DNA from 4 places in the Pseudomonas sp. H1_D04 genome. Region 4 is predicted to be linked to each of the others. Evidence: predicted binding sites of a transcription regulator. Region 4 holds the regulator's gene; each other region holds the start of a gene.
What was found. Region 4 encodes FliA, which starts transcription of late flagellar genes. Its sites were predicted from a motif close to CTAAAGTTTNNNNNNNNNNNGCCGNTAA; they were not measured.

Region 1 (5,620 bases), 2.2 Mb from region 4:
TCAGCTTCTCTGAACTGCTGCTCGTCGGCCTCGTGGCCCTGTTGGTACTGGGGCCGGAACGCCTGCCCGGTGCCGCGCGCACGGCCGGCCTGTGGATCGGGCGCCTGAAACGCAGTTTCAACGCGATCAAACAGGAAGTTGAACGGGAAATCGGCGCCGACGAGATCCGCCGCCAACTGCACAACGAGCACATTCTGTCGTTGGAGCAGGAAGCACGGAAGATTTTGTCCCCTGTCCAGGAGCCCGCCAAGCCGGTGGAGCCTGTGGCCGAGCACAGCATTGCGCCAGCGGTTGAGCCTACGCCCGCCGCCCCGACGCCTACCGCGCCAACCGAGCCTGCGCCGACGCCCGTTGCGTCGCCCGCGCCCCATGACCCTACATTGCCGCCGCGAGCCCCATGAGCGCTGATAAACCGGAAAACGACCAGCACATGCCGCTGGTCTCGCACCTCACCGAGCTGCGTACGCGCCTGCTGCGTTGCGTAGCGGCCATCTTCATCATCTTTGCTGGGCTGTTCGCCTTTACCCAGCAGATCTATACCTTCGTCTCCACGCCGCTGCGCCAGTACCTGCCGGCCGGCGCGACGATGATCGCCACGGATGTTTCATCGCCGTTCCTCACGCCGTTGAAACTGACGATGATGGTTTCGCTGTTCCTGGCGATCCCGGTGATCCTGCATCAGATCTGGGGCTTTATCGCGCCGGGCCTGTACAAGCACGAGAAGCGCATCGCGGTACCGTTGCTGGTATCGAGCATCCTGCTGTTCTACACCGGCATGGCGTTCGCGTACTTCCTGGTATTCCCGTTGATCTTCAAGTTCTTCGCCGCTGCCACTCCGGCCGGCGTGGAGATGATGACCGACATCACCAGCTACCTCGACTTCGTGATGACGCTGTTCTTCGCCTTTGGCGTGGCCTTCGAAATCCCGGTGGCCGTGGTGCTGCTGGTGTGGATCGGCGTGGTCAACGTGGCCTACCTGAAGAAGATCCGCCCGTACGTGATCATCGGTTGCTTCGTGGTCGGCATGATCCTGACGCCGCCGGACATCTTCTCCCAGACCCTGCTGGCCGTGCCGATGTGGATGCTGTTCGAGATCGGCATCCTGTTCAGCGGTTTGATCAGCAAGCGTGGCGATCACCCGGATGACCAACCCGTCGACGACGAACAGCCGCCAGCGACCCAGCCGTGAACCTGCTGCTGCTTGAAGAGGCCGACTTTATTGCGGCCGACCGGGTGATCCTGCGCGATCGACGCCTGGTGCATATGCAGGAGGTCCACCGCGCCGCCGTAGGCGACAGCCTGCGCGTGGGGCGCATCGGCGGGTTGATGGGCGCAGCGCAATTGTTGCGCCTGGAAGCCAGCGAAGCCGAGCTGCAAGTGAGCTTCGACCAACCGCCTCCAGCCAAGCTGCCCTTGACCCTGCTACTGGCCCTTCCCCGCCCGAAAATGCTGCGCCGTGTGCTGCAAACCGTTGCTGCCATGGGCGTGCCGAAGGTGGTGCTGGTCAATAGTTACCGAGTGGAAAAGAGCTTCTGGCAGACCCCGTTCCTGGAGCCCGAGGCGATACGCGAGCAACTGATCCTTGGCCTGGAACAGGCGCGGGACACGGTGCTGCCCGAGATCATCATCGAAAAGCGCTTCAAGCCATTCGTCGAAGACCGCCTGCCGGCCATGACCGAAGGCACCCTTGGCCTGATCGGCCATCCAGGCGATTACCCAGCTTGCCCCCGAGGGCTGGATGAGCCGGTTACCCTGGCCATCGGCCCGGAAGGCGGCTGGATCCCCTACGAAGTGGACCTATTGGCCAAGGCTGGCTTGCAGCCGGTACAACTCGGCGCACGGATCCTACGGGTTGAAACCGCCGTCACCGCCCTGCTCGCCCGCCTCTTCTAACAACGGCGCTGTCCCCTTGTGAGAGGGGCTCGCCCCCGATGACGGTTTGTCAGCTGATAAATATATCGACCGATCCCCCCTATCGGGCGCAAGCCCCCGCCATTAGAGCTGCGTCGCTACAGAATCCCGGGCGCAGGCCGATAACTCCTGAATAAGTCCAAGCCTTGTTCCAGGGGAGTTCGCAGCATGTATCGTTGGTTAGCCGAAAAGCTGGGGAATGTCAGCGTCAAAACCAAGTTGGGCGTAGGTTTCGGCCTGGTGTTACTACTCACACTGATGATCACCTTAACCGGCTGGACCGGCCTGGGCGATGTGATCAGTCGCGGTGACAAGCTGGGCTTTATCTCCAGCCTCAATGGATTGACCAAGGACCTGCGCCTGGCTCGCCGGGACTATGAATTGCGCCATGGCGAACAAGGCCCAGGCGCGGTCAGCGAGTTGCTGGACAAGCTCAATAGCGGCCTGAATAAAGCCCGCAACCTAATTGAACAACCCGCCGACGCGGCCCTGGTCGATGAACAGTTGGCCGCCGTGGACCAGTACAAGCGCGCATTCAGCGACATGGTGCAAGCCAGCGCCAACCGTGAAAACGCCCGCAGCAAGCTGGGAGATACCGCTGACAACGCGGTGCTCAAGATCAATGAGATCGAGAAGGCCCTGCTGCAAGGCGACAGCGTCACCCAGTTCAACACTGTGGTGGAAGCGAGCAAACTGATACAGCAGGCGCGCTTCCAAGTGCGCGGCTATACCTACAGCGGCAAGGTCGAAGCCGAGCAACCCGCACTGGATGCCATCGACAATGCCCTGAAGAAAATCACCAGCCTCAACGGCCAACTGCCTGAGCAATATTCGACCAACCTGCAACAGGCCAGCGTCTCGCTGCAAGCCTACCGCGCCGCTGTCAGCCAGTACCGCGACTCGCAGGTGGCCAGCGCTGCAGCCCTTAAAACCATGAGCGATCAAGGCGATCTGTTGCTCGGCCACAGCGACAAACTGACCCTCTCCCAAACCGTGGTGCGCGACACCGATGCCGCGCAAGCCAAGTCCCTGTTGCTGCTGGCAACTGTGCTGGCGTTGATCTTTGGCCTGGTGGCTGCCTGGGCGATCACCCGCCAAATCATTATCCCGCTGGACCAAACACTCAAGGTCGCCGAGCGCGTCGCCTCGGGTGACCTGAGCCACAACCTGACGTCTTTGCGCCAGGACGAGCTGGGGCAGTTGCAGAGGGCTATGCAGAGCATGACCGTGGGCCTGCGCGAGTTGATCGGCGGCATCAGCGAGGGCGTGACCCAGATCGCCAGCGCTGCCGAGCAACTGTCGGCTGTCACCGAACAGACCAGCGCCGGGGTCAACAGCCAGAAGGTCGAGACCGACCAAGTAGCCACCGCCATGAACGAGATGGCCGCGACCGTACAGGAAGTCGCGCGCAACGCCGAAGAAGCCTCTGGAGGCCGCCGCAGCGGCTGACCAGCAGGCCCGCGAAGGCGACAAGGTGGTCGGTGAAGCCATCGCCCAAATCGAGCGCCTGGCCACTGAGGTCGGCAATTCCACAGTCGCCATGGGCGACCTTAAACGGGAAAGCGACAAGATCGGCAGCGTGCTCGACGTGATCAAATCCGTGGCCCAGCAAACCAACCTGCTGGCCCTCAACGCCGCAATCGAAGCCGCCCGCGCCGGTGAAGCCGGACGTGGCTTCGCGGTGGTGGCCGATGAAGTGCGTAGCCTGGCCCAGCGCACGCAGAAGTCCACCGAAGAGATCGAAGAGCTGATTGCCGGCCTGCAGAGCGGCACCCAACAGGTGGCGACCATCATGGACAACAGTCGCAGCCTCACCGACAGCAGCGTCGAGCTGACCCGCCGTGCCGGCAGTGCATTGGAGAACATCACCCGCACGGTCTCGACTATCCAGACGATGAACTCCCAGATCGCCACCGCCGCCGAACAGCAAAGCGCTGTTGCGGAAGAGATCAACCGCAGCGTGCTGAACGTGCGCGATGTCTCGGAGCAGACGGCTGCGGCCAGTGAAGAAACCGCCGCGTCGAGCACCGAACTGGCGCGCCTGGGCACGCATCTGCAAGCACTGGTGGGTCGCTTCCGAGTCTGACCTACCTCCCCGCGCGGCGACCTGTCCTGGGTCGCCGCCTGCAATCTATGAAACTTCCTACACGTTTATCAGCCCCTCCCGATCTTCAAAGACACTAGCGTTCAGGTCAGTTCAGTGTGCTCACGCACTTGTCGGAGGTTAATCATGCTTCGTCGAATGACTCACCTGCTGGGTAACGCCAGTGTCACCCTCAAATTGGCCCTGGGCTTTGCCCTGGTACTGGCCCTGAGCCTTGTCATTGCCGTGACCGGCTGGCAAGCATTAGCGGCGTCCCTTTACCGATCACAAACGCTGAGCGTGCTGGCACAACTGGCGGTGGCCGGCGAAGAACTGCGCACCGACAGAATCCTCTATCGCACCCTGGACGACGCCGAAAGCCTCAGTCGATTGAGCGCGAGCATGGAGAAAGTCGACAAGGCCCTGGCGGAGCTGTCCAACCGACTTAAGGTGCCGAAAGCCATTCAATATCTGCAGGAGATGACGCGGATGTCTGCCACGTTCAAATCCACACTCAAGGGCGTGCCCGCGCTGGTGGAAAAACGCGAAAGTGCCCGGGAACAGCTGACACAGAGCACCACGCGGGCCGGCGATGTTCTGGCACAACTGGCTAGCGACTTGCCTGATCAGGAAGATGAAAAAGCCCTGGATGCCGTCGAAAACCTGCGCCAGGCCATGGAGCAGGCCGAAGACCGTGCCAAGAGCCCGGCTTGGGCTTCAAGTTCGCTGGATGCGTATGGACAAGCCGTGGTTGACGCAGAACGCAGCCTCGAACTCGCCCAGGCTGAAGTGGCCAAACTGGCGGTCGACAGTGACGCGATGAAAAACGCCGTGCTCAGTATCCGCACCCAGCTGACCCGCCTTAAAGACACCCAACTCACGACCGAAAGTAGCCAGAACCAGTTGGAGCAGCAGTTGGATCAGTTGCTCGCGCAGAGTGACCTCTTGAGCCAGGATCAGACCCAACGACGCGACAGAGAAGCCGACCAAGCCCGCACCCAGACCTTGGGTATTGCGGCTGCCGCGGTGCTCTTCGGCGCCTTGGCCGCCTGGGTGATTGCCGGACAAATCGTGCACCCGCTGCGCAAGGCGCTCATGGTGGCCAACCGCATTGCCGAGGGTGATCTGAGCAACGAAGTGCAGTCACAGCGCCGCGATGAGCTGGGCCAGTTGCAACGCAGCATGAGCCAAATGACGCTGAACCTGCGGGGGTTGGTTGGCAACATCAGCGACAACGCACGGCAAATCGCCAGCGCCGCCGAAGAGCTCTCTGCCGTCACTGAGCAAACCCGCGCCGGGGTGAATAATCAGCGCGATGAAACCGAGCAGGTGGCGACGGCCATGAACCAGATGCTGGCCACCGCCCAGGAAGTGGCGCGCCACGCCGAGCAAGCATCGATTGCCGCCGGCCAGGCCAATCAGCAGGCTGAACTGGGCGATCAGGTGGTCACGGATGCCGTGGCACAAATTGAACACCTGGCCCATGAGATGGCTCGCTCAAGCGAAGCGATGTTGGGGCTGCAACGGGAAAGCCAGAAAATCGGCAGCGTGCTGGACGTAATCAAGTCCGTGTCGCAGCAGACCAACCTGCTGGCGCTCAATGCAGCGATTGAAGCCGCACGGGCC
Region 2 (5,620 bases), 710 kb from region 4:
GCCGTCACCTCGTAGGCAGTTGCTGGTGGTAGTGCCGTAGGCAATGTACATATATGCGCCAGAACGCTCGAAAATGGAAATGCAACCCTGGCTCGCCAACAACACATTCAACTGCTTCCAGAAGTATAGACCCTGTGACGAATTCGTCACGAAGCGCTCTGGCACACACTTCGAACACAATCTGCCGATATCGGTCGCACTTTTTTTGATTTCTCGGCTCTATCCTTGTCCCAGCCCCGCCGATTCCCCGCGAGGGCAGTAGAACAAGATCGGGTTTCGATGGATCGTACGTTTCCTCTTTCAATCATTCGTCGCCTACGCCGGCCACTGCTGTTGGTTGCGATGTTTGTACTCGGCGCCACTGGTTGCACCCAGCAACAGGGGCAGGACATTGCCAAGCAGTTCAGCAATGGAAAGCCCGATGAGTTCTTTCAAACCAGTGTCGATCGTATGGCGACCCTGGGCATGCGTGACAACCTGCAAAGTTTGTATTTACTGATGAGCAAGCTCTATCTGCGCAATCCCAGCCAGTGGCGACAGTCGGGTTACCCGGATGCGGTGAGTGCCGAGCGAGAGATTCGCCAGGCGATTGAGCAGCGACGACCGCTGCCCGCCTTGGGCGAGCGTCGCGATCTGGTCGCCTTGAGCTACTCCTTGAGCCCAGAGTTTCAGGGCGATCGAGTCGGTGCGTTTATCTATGCGATCGGCAGCATGCTGGTGACAGCCCATGGTGGACGCACCGAGTTCTACATAACCGACTCGATCAATCCACAGTTTGTCAGCAATGCCGCGCGCAATATCGAGAAGGCCACATGGCTGCTCAGCAAGCGCCAGGATGCGAATGGCGTGTTGCTGTTGTTTTCCAATGAGATATCGGAGGAGGGCAGCAACCTTAGTTTTGCGGTGGAATTTGGCAAGATCGTGGCGCGCCTCGATCTGCTGACACAGATGCTTGATGAACGATACCGGCGTATAGGTCTCAACTATGCGCAAAGCTTATTGCTGATGAATTTCCTGCCAGTACAGTGAGCTGCCAGCAGGCAACGCGGTAGCGTCAGCCCGATATGCACTACCCTAATCCTCGTGCAGGTAAGGTCTTTCTCTTTTGGCTGTAGGAAACAGCCTATCTTGCGCCCCCGTGCTTGAAACACCCCGACGTCGGCAATAGCCTCGGACTTTTCCGAAAAAGTGAGGCCCTACCTTGGGGAAGCGAAAAACGGTGTGGCCGACGGACCGCGAGATACGCCTGCGCTTTATCCTCTTTGCGGTGATCAACGCCGCGAGTATCGAGGGAGTTTCCGCCGAGTTGTTATTGCCTGCGCACAAACTGCTGCGTGACTCACCCACCGAGGCGCAGTTGATCGAGGCCCTTCGGGAAATACTGGCGGCTGATGAGATGTACGGGTTCAGGTTTGCGGTGGGATCCGAGGCAGACGATCTGATGCAGGCACTGGATAAGCCCGGCGATTAATCCATCTTCGTTGAGCGGAACAACTGAGGGGCAAGTGACTATTCGTCGGCCTATGCTTAAGCCGTAGGCCGCATGGCCGATGCAGTGATGACTACCCCAGGGACGCCGCCATGTTTAATCGCCGTTTGAAGAAGGATCTGCAGGACCGGGACGACGAGCTTTTCCAGTTACGACAGCTTGTTGCGCAGTATGACCGTGGCATGCTCTCCATATGCCTGGATGCCGACTTGCGGCTTACGGCCGTCAACGAGGATTTTGCCCGGGCTTTGGGCTACTCCCGCGAACAGTTGCAGGGTCGACTCCTGAGTGAAATTGTTCCGCCTTACGTCATGGATTTACCCTGTTTTCGTGACTTCAATGCAGCAATCGCCCGCTCAGAGCCGGTGAGTGACGATTACCGCTTCCTGCGCAGTGACGCCAGCCTGGCGTGGATCAACCTGACATGGTGCCCGATCAGAGGGCGTGACGGCCGGCTGTCGCAGATCCAGGGCTACGGCACCGAAGTCAGTCGCGCCATTGAGCAAGCCAAAGAAAACGAAGCGTTTATCAACGCGTTGATACGTTCGACGGCCGTCATCCAGTTCCGACTGGACGGAACGGTGGTCACCGCCAATACCCAGTTTCTTGACGCCATGGGCTACACGCTCGATCAGATCGTCGGCAAAAAACACAGTATGTTCTGCACCACGCAGGAGGCCGCTTCGAGCGGTTACGCCGCGTTCTGGCAAACCCTCAATCGCGGCGAATTTGTCGCCAGCCGCTTCAAACGCGTGGACAGCCGTGGCAACGAGGTGTGGCTCGAAGCTACCTACAACCCGGTGCACGATGCGGAAGGCAAGCTGTGCAAAGTGGTCAAGTTTGCCAGCGTGGTCACCGACCAGGTCTTGCGCGAGTCCGAGGTCAAGGCCGCCGCCGGCGTGGCCTACGAGGTGTCGCTGCAAACCGATGTCACGGCCGAACGTGGCGCCGCGGTGGTGCAGAACACTGTACAGACCATGCAAAACATTGCTCTGCAAATGCAATCCGCCACCGGGAGCATTGAGGCGTTGGGCAAACAATCGTTGCTGATCAGCGCGATTGTGCAGACCATCGGGGGCATCGCCGCGCAAACCAATCTGCTCGCGCTCAATGCCGCAATTGAGGCCGCCCGAGCGGGTGAACAGGGCCGTGGATTTGCGGTCGTAGCTGATGAGGTAAGGCAATTGGCCAGCCGTACCAGCACTGCAACCGAAGAGATCGTCAGCGTGGTCCAGCAGAACCAGCGCCTCGCCGACGAAGCCATCACAGAAATGTTCAGCAGTCGCGAGCAAGCTGAGCAAGGCCTGACACTGGCCAACCAGGCCGGCGCCGTCATCACCGAGATCCAGGGTGGCGCCAAGCAGGTGGTGAACGCGGTGGGGCGTTTTGCGAATGAGCTGCAATAGCCCAGGTATAGGGCTGCTTGGTTTTATTTGAGAATCAGGAGAGCGCTATCAAACCTTTAACCTCTGAAGAACTGGCGGTCATCGCCGAGATAGAAACGGCGTCCAATATTCTGCGGCTGACTACACGCCTGACGGATATGCGCTTCTCGGCGATCTCGAAAATGACCGATACCCATTGGGTGGCATGTGCGGTGTACGACGAGCTGCATTTTGGCGTGGAGGTCGGCTATGAATTGCAGCTTGAAGCCACGCTGTGCAACGGTCTGCGTGCTAATCCCACCCCCATCATCATCGAACACGCCAGCAAGGATCCGGTTTTCTGGCAAAACCCATTGCCCAGGGAGCATGGCTTCGAAAGCTATATCTCACTGCCGATTGTCTTCTCCGACGGCAGCGTCTTCGGAACCCTATGCGCGTTGGACGTACTCCCCAAAAAACTGGAAAACCCGCAAATGGTCGAGATACTCACCATCTTCACTCGCCTGATCAGCACCACGCTGGAATTGCAGTACAGCCGGACCTGATGCTGATGTTTCTGAGCCAGCGTTAGATCGTTTATTTCCTTAAGGTTGGTGGGTATTCCTGGTTCGAATATCCATCACATCGATTACGCTGTTTTGATTTACCAAACCGTTGTCATCACAGCGCAATCCCGGTCATCACATTACGTTTCGCTGTTGCGGTTGACTAAGCGGGCTGCGCAACACCCATTCCCGCTGCTCTGCCGTCGTCTTGTGCAGCGCTCCGGCATCACTAGAATCGGCGCCAGAACTTAGCCATTTCCTGTCGATTACGGAGTTTCGAACATGATGAACGCAATGCAGATGCCGATGAACACCGCCATGCCAATGATGCCGATGATGGGCATGCCGATGATGATGGCGACCATGAAGTGCGAAATGGCCGGTGACGCGATGATGTGCACCATGAAGCCTGCCGCCGGCATGGACATGGCTCAGTTCAAGACCAACGCCGAGATGATGGCGATGATGATGAACTGCGGCATGCCGATGATGATGCAGTGCGCCAATATGTCGATGATGTGCCTGTCGGCCGACGCCATGGCCATGATGGCGAGCATGAATATGCCGATGATGATGCCGATGGGCATGTCGATGCCGATGATGAAGTGCGTGATGGAATGCACGATGCAGGCCGATGGCATGCTGTGCAAAATGATGCCGATGCCGGGCATGAGCATGGCCATGATGGACAACTGCTGCATGCTCATGAACAAGTTGATGAGCGATTGCGCCATGCCGATGATGATGAGCTGCAACGGCATGCCAATGATGTGCTGCACCTGCTGACAGGTCCCGCGCAACCAAAAACGCCCCGAATAGTCGGGGCGTTTTGCATTCAGTCCAACCGTTCTGGGTAGGTGATCACCAGGAACGCCACCGCCTCGCTGTCCGCCGGGTTGCGGTAGCGGTGGGGCTGGTCGGCGTAGAACAGGATCGAATCGCCGGTAGACAGCAAGTAGCGCTCTTCATTGACGCTGACTTCCAATACGCCCTGGGCGACCACCAGGTTTTCCTGGATGCCTGGGCCATGGCCTGCGGACACTTCCTCACCCAGAGCGCGCAGGCGGATCTCGTAGAACTCCGACTGGCGCGCCGTATCGTAGGGGAACAACGCTCGACTGATAAACGCCCCATCGGCACTCACCAGGCGTTTGCTCTGTTGCGCCGGCAACACCTCGACCCCTTCGAATGCGCGGTCTTCCAGGAACGCCGCCACCGACACTTTCAATCCTTTGGCAATCTTGCACAGCACCTTGATCGACGGCACGCTGCGCCCGGATTCGATCTGCGCCAGCATCGCCCGGCTCACGCCACAGGCACGGGCCAGTCCGTCCAGTGACAAATGGCGCTTGCTGCGCAGGCGTTGCAGGTTATGTGCGACGCACAGGCTGATTACATCGTCGTCCGTAGTCGTTTTGGGTAGTGGGGCGGGAGGTTCGGGAAGCACATGCAGGAAATTCATCGGCCTACGCCCGGCGGGTATCGCTGGGCGTCGCAGCGTGGTTGGTAAACACCGCCAACCCTGCGCGTGCCGCGTACATCGTCCACATCAACTCAGCCGCTGCGCGGGCCTGGCGGCGTTTGCGGTGAAGGGTAAAGTCAATGACGTTCGCGGATGTTGGCATCAGGGTGATCTCGTAGGTGACTCAGTGGCTCCACAATAATGGTTAGTGGTTATTTCTTTAAATACTGAGTTTGCATGTGTTAATTCGTTTTTGGACTTAAAAAGAAAGCGGGTCCGAAGGTGTTGTGGGAAGGGTCTGGTCCATTAAAAAGGCGTGACTTGGTGATCATCGTTGGCTTCCCATCACTGTTCGCGTGACGGCCCAGCCGTCACGCCCCCGCATTTCAAGGACTCACCCATGCTGCTGCGCCAACCTCCATTCCTGTTTGCCGCCCTGACCTTAAGCTCGCTGGTGCATGCCGAAGACTTGCAGCTGGCACCGGTCGAAGTCACCACCGCTGAAGCCACGGCTGGAGAAGTCGCTCAGGCACAGCTCAAGAGCGTGCCCGGCGCCACCAATTACATCGACATGAGCAGCGTGCAGCAGGGGCGGGTGAGCACCAACGAAGATGTGTTCAAGTACCAGCCGGGGGTGTACGCCAAGGCGGCGAATAACGAAGGGGTGAAGCTGTCCATTCGCGGTTCGGGCCTCAACCGCAGCCCTGGCTCCCATGCGTCGGGGCTCTACGAGATGTTC
Region 3 (5,620 bases), 330 kb from region 4:
CACCCAGGACTATCATGCCGATAGCCCTGTCTCTCACTGCAAGGAGCCGCTCGGAACGCCGATGCGTCAGATCTGGAAATCTTTTCGAGCCCTTTATTTCGCGTCCTTGATGATGCTGATCGGCTCTGGCCTGCTCAGTACCTACCTGGCCTTGCGTCTGGCGGCCGACCATGTCGACAGCCTATGGGTGGGTGCGCTGATGGCGGCCAACTACTTTGGCCTGGTTTTGGGCGGCAAGATCGGGCACCGCTTGATTGCGAGAGTCGGGCATATCCGTGCCTATGCCACCTGCGCCGGTATCGTCGGCGCGGCGGTGCTGGGCCATGGCCTGATCGACTGGTTGCCGGCCTGGATCGTGCTGCGGATGATCGTCGGCCTCGGAATGATGTGCCAGTACATGGTCATCGAGAGCTGGCTCAATGAGCAGGCGGATGCCAAGCAGAGGGGCGTGGTATTCAGCGGCTATATGATCGCGTCCTACCTTGGGCTGGTGCTGGGTCAATTGATCCTGGTCATGCATCCCCAGCTTGGCCTTGAGTTGCTGATGCTGGTGGCGCTGTGCTTTGCCCTGTGCCTGGTGCCGGTGGCCATGACTCGACGTATTCACCCGGCGGCCTTACACCCCGCGCCGATGGAGCCGCGTTTCTTTATCAAGCGCGTGCCCCAGTCGCTAAGTACAGTGCTGGGTGCGGGGCTGATTGTCGGTTCGTTTTACGGTTTGGCGCCGCTTTATGCGTCCCAGCAGGGGCTCACGACGGAGCAAGTCGGCCTGTTCATGGGTAGCTGTATTTTTGCCGGGCTGCTGGTGCAGTGGCCTCTGGGCTGGTTGTCGGATCGTTATGATAGGGCGCTGTTGATTCGTTGTTTTGCCTTGTGCCTGGCGGTAGCGGCCTTGCCGCTGGCGATCATGACTCAGGTGCCGCTGGAAGTGCTGTTTGTCGCGGGCTTCCTGTGTTCGCTGGTGCAGTTCTGTCTGTACCCGCTGGCGGTGGCGTTTTCCAATGACCATGTGGAAGGCGACCGTCGAGTATCGCTGACTGCCATGCTGCTGGTGACTTATGGCGTTGGTGCGAGTATCGGGCCGTTGCTGGCAGGCGTGATCATGAAGATGTTCGGCAGCCAAATGCTGTATGCCTTCTTCAGCCTGTGTGCGTTGATCCTGGTATGGCGCATCCGGCCGAAGGCGGTGACCAATTTGCATCAGGTGGAGGATGCCCCCCTGCATCACGTGGCGATGCCCGACAGCATGTCGAGTTCGCCGCTGGTGGCCGCGCTTGATCCACGGGTCGATGAGCAGGTGGTGCAGGAGCAGATGCAGAATGTCCCTGATCCTAATCCTGAGCCTGAGCCGGAAACTGATCCCCTGGCGCCAGTAGATGAGCCAGCCTTTGTCGGGCCGCCGGAACCTCTGGGGCCGGAAGAGCATCCGCATGACTTGAGCAGGGCGCGCCCCTGAAAGTAAAAACGGGCAGATCCCCAAAGGATCTGCCCGTTTTTTTGCCGCGATCTTTAATGATTAAAAATCGTCGTCCTTGTCGAAGCGCCGCGCTTCTCGCTGCAGTTGATACACAAAACGTTCGACTTGGCGCTGCACCAGGCCACTCATGTTGTGGAAGCGCACGCCAGCAAAGGTGGTGTTTATCTTCTCTTCGAAGTGCAGGTAACGCAGCTCGACCGAAGTGGTCATGCTGCCAAACGGCAGGGCGGCGATAAAGCGGTCGTAGACCTGGCCCAGTTGCAAGCGTTCGGAGATGTCGCCTTCAAAGCGCAGTTTGCAGCCGGTGGCGGAGATATCGAGCAATTTGCCGTTGACCGGCGCCTTGAGTTTTTCGCCGCCGAGCTCGATGTTCACCAGTTGTGCCAGCTTCAGCGCGGCGCGAAATGCATTGCGGCGCTGATGGTAGACCACCTCGTCCGGCAGGCTGCCGGTGTAGATACGGTGGCCATCTTTTTCGCTGATTTTGAGGTTGCCGGTGCTTTCCCAGGCGACGCGCACGCCGTCGTGGAAGCCTTCGATACGGAAGGGTTCGCCGTTTTCGAGGTGGCGTTCGCCATCACGGGGAATCATTTCGTCCAGCGCCAGCGTGCTGCTGTCACGGTTAACGTCCACCAGATAGCTCTGGAAGCGCTGGCTGCGCTCATGGAAGGTGATGATCAGCGGGTCATGGCTGTCTTGCAGCATCCGCAAGGTGCCTGCGATTTCCAGAGGCGTGGTGAGCACCTTGGGTGGCTGCGGCGCATCTTCCGCATTAAGGGCGTTGAACACGGTTCTTCCATCTCCAGACAAAATACGACTACACGCAAGAACCGGCATTTTGCCAGCATGTGGCGCGCCTTGGATAGGGCGCACAGTAAACTGGCGTCAGGCTTGGCTGCGGGTGCTTGGCTTGACCAGGCGCGAGGTTGATCCCTGGGCGTTATACAGTGCCGGCGGCTCTCCGCCGTGGAGTATGCGCAACTGGTTGGCAGTCGTGGCTTGCTGAAGCTGGATCGACTGACCGTTAAGCAGGTTGGCTTCCTGGCACTGGGCGAGCAATTGGTTAAGTTCTTTGCTCTGGCTCAGGAGCTGATCGCCGACCGAGGAGTGGCTGGCCAGCTGCGCCAAGCCGTCGTGGTCTGCCGGCAGGCCAAGGCTGATCAGGATCTGGCTGCGTTTTTTGCCGTGCTGTTCCAAGAGGACAATCAGCGACTGTTTGCGGGCCAGAATTTCTTCCAGCAACGGCATATCCCGGCCGTAAAGGGCCAGTGATTCCTCTCTTAGCAGCTCCAGCAATTGTTGCGTCGGCGCTAGATCATCAATGATCAGTTGCAGCAAATGTTCGTCGTGATGCATGGCTGGCCTTGGGTTTTAAGCGTCCAAAAGCCCTGCGCAGGCCTTTGCCTAGCGCTCGGCTTCGAAATTAAGCAGCTTGCTGGCTACACGGTTGCTGTCGACTTTATAGCTGCCATCGGCGATTGCCTGTTTCAATTCGGCCACACGGGCTTTATTGACCACGGGTTGATCGCGCAGCGAGTCAGTGACCTTCTGCAACTGTTGAGCCTCATTGCTCAGGTGTACGGATTCCCCGCTCTGGCTGGCCTGTTCTGCCTTGACGGGCAGCGCCGGGGCCTTGGCTTCTACGCTGTCCTTGGTGCTGGTGGTGCGCGTAGTGCCTGACGTCGTCGGGGCGTTATTTAAACGGCTGAAATCGATGACCATGATAAAAAAACCTCTGGGTATTTGGACGCTTGCCATGTTTTCGGCCATACCCGGACAAACTTTAGGCGCGAATGACAATAAATCTCCGCACGGGACTTCTCGTGCACAGTGTAGGAAAACCCAGCGTCCTGTACCAGTAATCTATAAAGCGACCTCGACTTGCCCTGGGGCTGTCACCCGCGCCTTGATCACGCGGTTGGAGTTGAGGTTCTTGACTCGAATCTGTTCGCTCATGCCGCCGTTGGACAGTGCTTCGCCAGGCATTTTCACATTCAATCCCCCGCTGCTCGCGGAAATCACTACCTGATCGCCCTTGCGAATGACCTCGGCCTGTTCCAGATGCACCAGCGTAATCACCTGATCGGTGACCACTGGTCGGGTCAATTTCTGCCCGATGGCCTGGTCCACTGATGTGAGATAGCCCTGGTTGATCAGGCTGATGTCGCGTTCACGCAGCACAACGTCTTCAAAACCAATGATGCCGGTGCGTTTCAGCGGTCGGGCCACCACCACTACATCGCGGAATAGCTTGACCTGTGCCGGCACAAACACCGTCCAGGGCGAGGCGCCATCGCAGCGCACCCGCACCGTCACGCGGCCGATAGGCTGAGCAGGGCTTTCCAGGGTCGCTGTCAATTCCTTGTCGCACATAGGCATGCGCAGGCGCGGGTCCAACTGGTTGACCTGGATTTCATAACGCCCCGGTGTCTGGGTGGTCGCCAGATAATCTTCTACAGTGAACTCAAGAAAGCCCTGAGTGACGCCGATAAGTAGATCAGGCAAGGTGACGTTATCTGCGCGGGCCGTGGCGCCGAGGCAGAAAGCAAGCAATGCCACCGAGGCGCAGAGCAATCTGCGGTACTGTGGGAATCGAAGGCGTCGGGAAACTGTCGTTTTAATATCCATGGCCAATAAATAGCAAAGCTCGTGCCGTTTAGTGTTGGGTGCGCGTCGCACCTTCAAGGTTTTAGCGTAGGAGTCTGGGCATGGCAGGAGTAATGGATTCAGTAAACCAGCGCACACAGCTGGTAGGGCAGAATCGCCTGGAGTTGTTGCTTTTTCGCCTGGATGGCAAACAGCTGTACGGCATCAATGTGTTCAAGGTGCGGGAAGTGCTGCAATGTCCCAAGCTGACGATCATGCCCAAGTCCAGCCCTGTGGTGTGTGGCGTAGCCAACATCCGTGGCGCGACCATCCCGATTCTTGACCTGGCCCTGGCCACCGGTTCGGCTGGCCTGCAGGACCGCGAGAGCCCGTTCGTAATCATCACCGAGTACAACACCAAGACCCAGGGCTTCCTGGTGCGCTCGGTGGAGCGCATCGTCAACATGAACTGGGAAGAGATTCATCCGCCGCCCAAGGGCACTGGCCGCGACCACTACCTCACGGCGGTGACGCGGGTCGATAACCAGTTGGTGGAAATCATCGACGTGGAGAAGATCCTTGCCGAAGTTGCGCCGACCTCGGAATCGATTTCCGTGGGCGTGGTGGATGCCGAAACGGCGCATAAGGCGGTCTCGCTGCGTGTGCTCACGGTGGATGACTCCTCGGTGGCACGCAAGCAGGTGACCCGTTGCCTGCAAACCGTCGGCGTGGAAGTCGTGGCGCTTAATGATGGTCGCCAGGCGCTGGATTACCTGCGCAAGCTGGTGGATGAAGGCAAGAAACCGGAAGAAGAATTCTTGATGATGATTTCCGACATCGAGATGCCGGAAATGGACGGCTACACCCTCACGGCTGAGATACGCAGCGATCCACGCATGCAAAAATTGCATATCATCCTGCATACTTCGTTGTCGGGCGTATTCAATCAGGCGATGGTCAAGAAGGTCGGTGCCGATGACTTCCTGGCCAAATTCCGTCCTGATGACCTGGCATCCCGGGTAGTCGACCGGATCAAGGCAGCAGATCACAGCTAAGGGCTTGTTGCCCTGGCGGTCTTACGATTTTAGAGGCGGTATCAGTGTCTACGGGTAATTTGGATTTTGAACAGTTCCGGGTCTTCCTGGAAAAAGCCTGTGGCATATTGCTCGGTGAAAACAAGCAATACCTGGTATCCAGCCGTCTTAACAAACTGATGGAGCAGCAGGGCATCAAGTCTCTGGGCGAGTTGGTTCAACGGATCCAGGGGCAGCCGCGCAGTGGTCTCAAAGAAATGGTGGTCGATGCCATGACCACCAACGAAACCCTTTGGTTTCGTGATACTTACCCCTTTGAAGTGCTCAAGAGCAAAGTGCTGCCGGAGGCTATCAAGGCCAGCCCGGGCCAGCGTTTGCGCATCTGGTCGGCAGCCTGCTCCTCGGGGCAGGAACCGTACTCTATCTCGATGTCCATTGATGAGTTCGAACGGACAAACATGGGTCAGTTGAAGGCCGGGGCACAAATTGTTGCCACTGACCTGTCCGGCACTATGCTCACTAA
Region 4 (5,620 bases):
GGCATCAGTGATCTGCGAGATTTCTTCGGCCTGGGGCATGTGCGGGTCAATCTGAAAATTGACGATCGCACTGTGCAGCTCGCGTGTGAGCTTGCCCACTTCCTGGTACAGGCCGCGGTCACGGGTCTGGTTGAGCTCATGGATCAACTGCACCGCGTCGCCGAAGTGGCCTTTTTCAAGGCTGTCGACCAACTGGTGAGCATGCTTTTTCAGGGTCGACTCAAAGTCTCCCTGTGACGTTTCTTTATGCTCCATAGCTCCCCCGCGATGGCATTAGCCGTGGATGCGTTCAAAGATCTTTTCGATCTTCTCTTTCAAGGCCTGTGCAGTGAATGGCTTGACTACGTAACCGTTGACCCCGGCCTGGGCGGCTTCGATGATCTGTTCACGCTTGGCTTCGGCGGTCACCATCAACACGGGAAGGCTGCGCAGTTTTTCGTCGGCACGCACGTGGCGCAACAAGTCGATACCGGTCATGCCCGGCATGTTCCAGTCTGTTACCAGAAAGTCGATGCTCCCGCTGTTGAGGATCGGAATCGCCGTAAGGCCGTCATCCGCCTCGACCGTGTTTGTGAACCCAAGGTCACGCAACAGGTTTTTTATGATCCGCCGCATCGTTGAGAAGTCATCAACGATGAGGATTTTCATGTTCTTGTCCAATTCGACCTCCAAGCAGTCTTAAACGCGCCCAGCACCTGGACGCGCCATTTCAATCAACAGGCATTACACAAAAAGGACTGCCGGGGGCACCACGGATCGAACCCACGAAGGCCTATCACCTTCGCGGTATCGCTTTGCAATGCTCCCCACACTGCCTGTCAGCGCGCTCGCCACTCTCCCAAACGCCCCCGCAAGCGGGCTGCGCATTGGCTGTGCAACTGGCTGACACGCGATTCGCTGACCCCCAGGACCTCACCGATTTCCTTGAGGTTCAGCTCTTCGTCGTAATACAGCGCCAACACTAACCGCTCGCGCTCGGGCAAGTTGGCAATGGCGTCCGCCAATGCACCCTGGAAGCGTTCATCTTCCAGGTCGCGTGACGGTTCCATATGCGCGCTCGCGCCGTCCTCGTGCAGCCCTTCGTGTTCGCCGTCCTGCAACAGGTCGTCGAAACTGAACAGGCGGCTGCCCAAGGTATCGTTCAAAATCCCGTAATAATCGTCGAGACTCAATTGGAGTTCGGCCGCAACTTCATGATCTTTAGCGTCGCGACCGGTTTTTGCTTCAATTGCACGAATTGCGTCGCTGACCATGCGCGTATTTCGGTGCACCGAACGCGGCGCCCAATCACCTTTACGCACCTCATCAAGCATCGCGCCACGGATACGGATACCCGCATACGTCTCGAAACTCGCGCCTTTGCTGGCATCGTATTTGGTCGACACTTCGAGCAAGCCGATCATGCCGGCCTGGATCAGGTCCTCGACCTGCACGCTGGCGGGCAGGCGAGCCAGCAAGTGATAGGCGATACGCTTGACCAGCGGCGCATAGCGCTCAATCAACTCACCCTGACTGTCACGGGCAGATTTCTTGTAGGCGTTGTAGCCATTCGCTGTCATAGCACCGGTCCTGCGCTCGTCTGATGTACCAATCGCTCGACGAAAAACTCCAGATGCCCACGAGGGTTGGCGGGCAACGGCCAGGTATCGACCTTCTGGGCAATAGCCTTGAACGCCAATGCGCATTTGGAACGAGGGAACGCTTCGTAGACTGCACGCTGCTTTTGCACAGCCTTGCGCACGCACTCGTCGTAGGGAACTGCGCCGACGTATTGTAAGGCGACATCGAGGAAGCGATCCGTGACCTTGGTCAACTTGGCGAACAGATTGCGCCCTTCCTGCGGACTCTGGGCCATGTTGGCCAGGACGCGGAAGCGGTTCATGCCGTAGTCACGGTTAAGCAGTTTGATCAGGGCGTAGGCGTCGGTGATCGAGGTGGGTTCATCGCAGACCACCAGCAGGACTTCCTGCGCGGCGCGCACGAAGCTGACCACGGACTCGCCGATCCCGGCGGCGGTGTCGATCACCAGCACGTCGAGGTTGTCGCCGATATCACTGAATGCCTGGATCAGGCCGGCATGCTGCGCCGGGCTCAGGTGCACCATGCTCTGGGTACCGGAGGCAGCCGGCACGATGCGGATCCCGCCAGGGCCCTGGAGCAGCACGTCGCGCAGCTCACAGCGCCCCTCGATCACATCGGCAAGGGTGTGTTTGGGCGTCAGTCCCAGCAGAACGTCGACGTTCGCCAGCCCCAGGTCAGCATCCAGCAGCATGACGCGACGGCCAAGCTCTGCCAGGGCCAGGGACAAATTCACTGACACGTTAGTCTTTCCGACGCCACCTTTGCCGCCGGTCACCGCGATCACCTGTACGGGATGCATGCTGCCCATTTTATTTCTTTACCTTGTCTTGCTTAGACGCAGGCTACATGGCTTGGCCGCGTGAATCGCTTGCAGACCATCAATGTAGGTACATTTCACGGTGTTCATCCTGACTTCAACCGACCCGTTTTGCCGGGTTGTGGTAGAGGTCGGCGAACATATCGGCCATCGCTTCCTCGCTAGGCTCTTCTTGCATTTGCACGCTGACGGCACGGCTGACCAACTGATGACGGCGCGGCAGATGAAGATCATCCGGGATCCGCGGCCCGTCGGTCAGGTAGGCAACCGGTAATTCATGACTGATAGCCAGGCTCAACACTTCACCCAGGCTGGCGGTTTCATCCAGTTTCGTGAGGATGCAACCGGCCAGGCCACAGCGTTTGTAGCTATGGTACGCAGCGGTAAGAACCTGTTTTTGGCTGGTGGTTGCAAGCACCAGGTAATTTTTCGACTTGATACCACGCCCGGCCAGGGTTTCCAGTTGCATGCGCAACGCCGGGTCGCTGGCTTGCAAGCCGGCGGTGTCGATCAGCACCACGCGCTTGCGCAGCAGCGGATCGAGGGCGTTGGCCAGGGACTGGCCCGGGTCGACGTGGGTCACCGGTACATTGAGGATGCGGCCCAACGTCTTGAGCTGCTCCTGGGCGCCGATCCGGTAGCTGTCCATGCTCACCAGCGCGATATTATTCGCGCCGTACTTGAGCACATAACGCGCTGCCAGCTTGGCGAGGGTGGTGGTCTTGCCCATGCCGGCAGGGCCGACCATGGCGATCACACCGCCCTCTTCCAGGGGTTCGATTTCCGGGGTAGCGATCATCCGCGCCAGGTGGGCCAGCAACATGCGCCAGGCCTGGCGTGGTTCTTCGATTTCGGTGGTCAGGGCCAGCAGGTCGCGGGACAACGGGCCGGACAAGCCAATGCGTTGCAGGCGACGCCACAGGTTGGCCTGTTGCGGTTTGCTGCCTTGCAGCTGCGTCCAGGCCAGCGAGCCGAGCTGCACTTCCAGCAGTTCGCGCAGGCCGTTGAGCTCAAAGCGCATCGAGTCGAACACACGCTGGTCAACTGCGGCGGCCGGGGCTGGCGCGGCAGGACGCGGCGGCTCGACGAAGGTCGGCTCAACCAGTGGTTCGGCAGCGGTCAGCGGCAGCCCGGCGAACAACTGGCGATTGGTGGTGGTATCGCTGTCGCCACGCATGCTCAGCTCAGCCTGGGCCGAGACGATGCGCGAAGCGGTCTTGCGCAGCTCGTCTTCGAGCTCCATGTTCGGTACACGCGGCGCCAGCGCCGAGGGGGTGTAATCCAGGGCAGCCGTCAGCTCGACACCGCCGGCAATACGACGGTTACCGATAATCGCGGCGTCGGCGCCCAGCTCATCACGGACCAGTTTCATGGCCTGACGCATATCGGCGGCGAAAAAACGCTTAACTTGCATAACCCACTACCCTCAGCCGTTGGGCCCTACTGTCGCGACGATAGTCACTTGCTTGTTGTCAGGAATTTCCTGATAAGCCAAAACGTGCAAATTCGGTACTGCCAAGCGTCCAAACCGCGACAACATCGCGCGGACCGGACCTGCCACCAGCAGAATCACCGGTTGGCCCTGCATTTCCTGACGCTGTGCGGCGTCGATCAACGAACGCTGCAGCTTTTCAGCCATGCTTGGCTCCAGCAGAACGCCCTCTTCCTGGCCTTGTCCTGCCTTCTGAATACTATTGAGCAATATTTGTTCCAACCTTGGTTCCAAGGTGATCACAGGCAGCTCAGAGTCAAGCCCTACAATGCTTTGCACGATTGCACGGGACAATCCGACACGCACCGCAGCCACCAGCGCGGCGGTATCTTGACTCTTGGCGGCGTTGTTGGCGATGGCCTCGGCAATGCTGCGAATGTCGCGTACCGGTACCTGTTCGGCCAGCAGCGCTTGCAGCACCTTGAGCAATTGCGACAGCGACAGCACCCCGGGCACCAGCTCTTCCGCCAGTTTTGGCGAGGCTTTGCCCAGTAAGCCCATCAATTGCTGGACTTCTTCGTGGCCGATGAGCTCGTGGGAGTGCTTGTACAGAATCTGGTTGAGGTGGGTCGCGACGACCGTGCTGGCGTCCACCACGGTATAGCCCAGTGACTGCGCCTGGCTGCGCTGGCTGATTTCGATCCACACCGCCTCCAGGCCGAAAGCCGGATCTTTGGCGGTAATGCCGTTGAGGCTGCCGAACACCTGGCCTGGGTTGATCGCCAACTCGCGATCCGGATAGATCTCGGCTTCAGCCAGGATCACCCCCATCAGGGTCAGGCGGTAGGCGCTCGGAGCCAGGTCGAGGTTGTCGCGGATGTGCACGGTGGGCATCAGGAAGCCCAGGTCCTGCGAGAGTTTCTTACGCACGCCCTTGATCCGCGCGAGCAATTGGCCGCCTTGGTTGCGGTCCACCAGCGGGATCAGGCGATAGCCGACTTCCAGGCCGATCATGTCGATGGGGGTCACGTCGTCCCAGCCCAACTCCTTGGTTTCCTGGGCGCGGGCTGGCGATGGCAGCAGTTCTTGTTGACGCGCAACTTCTTGCAGGGCTTGGACCTTGACCGCGTTTTGCTTCTTCCAGAACAGGTAGGCACCACCGCCCGCCATGGCCGCCATGCTCAGGAACGACACATGGGGCATGCCCGGGACGATACCCATGATCGCCATGATGCCCGCCGCCACGGCCAACGCCTTGGGCGATGCAAACATCTGCCGGCTGATCTGCTTGCCCATGTCTTCGGAGCCCGACGCACGGGTCACCATGATGGCTGCAGCTGTAGATAACAACAGTGATGGCAATTGCGCCACTAAACCGTCACCGATGGTCAGCAAGGCGTACACCTTGCCCGCATCGCCGAAGGTCATGCCGTGCTGAAAGATACCGACGGCCATGCCGCCGATCAGGTTGATGAACAGAATCAACAGGCCAGCGATGGCGTCACCGCGCACGAATTTGCTGGCACCGTCCATGGAGCCGTAGAACTCGGCTTCCTGTGCCACTTCCAGGCGGCGGGTCTTGGCTTGATTCTGGTCGATCAGACCGGCGTTGAGGTCGGCGTCGATGGCCATTTGTTTGCCGGGCATGGCGTCGAGGGTAAAGCGCGCGCTCACCTCGGAAATCCGCCCGGCGCCCTTGGTGACCACCACGAAGTTAATGATCATCAGGATCGCGAACACCACGATACCGACCACGTAGTTACCGCCGATCACCACCTCACCGAAGGCCT

Region 1: a site for FliA is predicted at 2,010-2,037, ahead of AB4N82_RS07990 (methyl-accepting chemotaxis protein). Genes of this name have one in related genera too.
Region 2: a site for FliA is predicted at 1,527-1,554, ahead of AB4N82_RS21755 (methyl-accepting chemotaxis protein). Genes of this name have one in related genera too.
Region 3: a site for FliA is predicted at 3,237-3,264, ahead of flgM (flagellar biosynthesis anti-sigma factor FlgM). Genes of this name have one in related genera too.

What each region holds. Positions count from the first base shown of each region.
Region 1 covers NZ_CP162826.1:1,733,321-1,738,940, forward strand. Annotated here, with positions in the region: gene tatB (Sec-independent protein translocase protein TatB) at 1-401, shown strand, start outside; gene tatC (twin-arginine translocase subunit TatC) at 398-1,189, shown strand; gene AB4N82_RS07985 (16S rRNA (uracil(1498)-N(3))-methyltransferase) at 1,186-1,893, shown strand; gene AB4N82_RS07990 (methyl-accepting chemotaxis protein) at 2,080-3,360, shown strand; gene AB4N82_RS07995 (methyl-accepting chemotaxis protein) at 3,386-3,997, shown strand; gene AB4N82_RS08000 (methyl-accepting chemotaxis protein) at 4,142-5,620, shown strand, end outside.
Region 2 covers NZ_CP162826.1:4,680,340-4,685,959, forward strand. Annotated here, with positions in the region: gene AB4N82_RS21745 (hypothetical protein) at 280-1,029, shown strand; gene AB4N82_RS21750 (hypothetical protein) at 1,202-1,471, shown strand; gene AB4N82_RS21755 (methyl-accepting chemotaxis protein) at 1,582-2,895, shown strand; gene AB4N82_RS21760 (GAF domain-containing protein) at 2,913-3,419, shown strand; gene AB4N82_RS21765 (hypothetical protein) at 3,702-4,205, shown strand; gene AB4N82_RS21770 (helix-turn-helix domain-containing protein) at 4,255-4,881, opposite strand; gene AB4N82_RS21775 (hypothetical protein) at 4,886-5,044, opposite strand; gene AB4N82_RS21780 (TonB-dependent receptor family protein) at 5,282-5,620, shown strand, end outside.
Region 3 covers NZ_CP162826.1:3,636,673-3,642,292, forward strand. Annotated here, with positions in the region: gene AB4N82_RS16860 (MFS transporter) at 62-1,456, shown strand; gene AB4N82_RS16865 (flagellar brake protein) at 1,517-2,266, opposite strand; gene AB4N82_RS16870 (flagella synthesis protein FlgN) at 2,363-2,833, opposite strand; gene flgM (flagellar biosynthesis anti-sigma factor FlgM) at 2,882-3,199, opposite strand; gene flgA (flagellar basal body P-ring formation chaperone FlgA) at 3,341-4,105, opposite strand; gene AB4N82_RS16885 (chemotaxis protein CheV) at 4,186-5,118, shown strand; gene cheR (protein-glutamate O-methyltransferase CheR) at 5,163-5,620, shown strand, end outside.
Region 4 covers NZ_CP162826.1:3,966,280-3,971,899, reverse strand. Annotated here, with positions in the region: gene AB4N82_RS18445 (protein phosphatase CheZ) at 1-255, opposite strand, end outside; gene AB4N82_RS18440 (chemotaxis response regulator CheY) at 274-648, opposite strand; gene fliA (RNA polymerase sigma factor FliA) at 819-1,559, opposite strand; gene fleN (flagellar synthesis regulator FleN) at 1,556-2,389, opposite strand; gene flhF (flagellar biosynthesis protein FlhF) at 2,496-3,812, opposite strand; gene flhA (flagellar biosynthesis protein FlhA) at 3,825-5,620, opposite strand, start outside.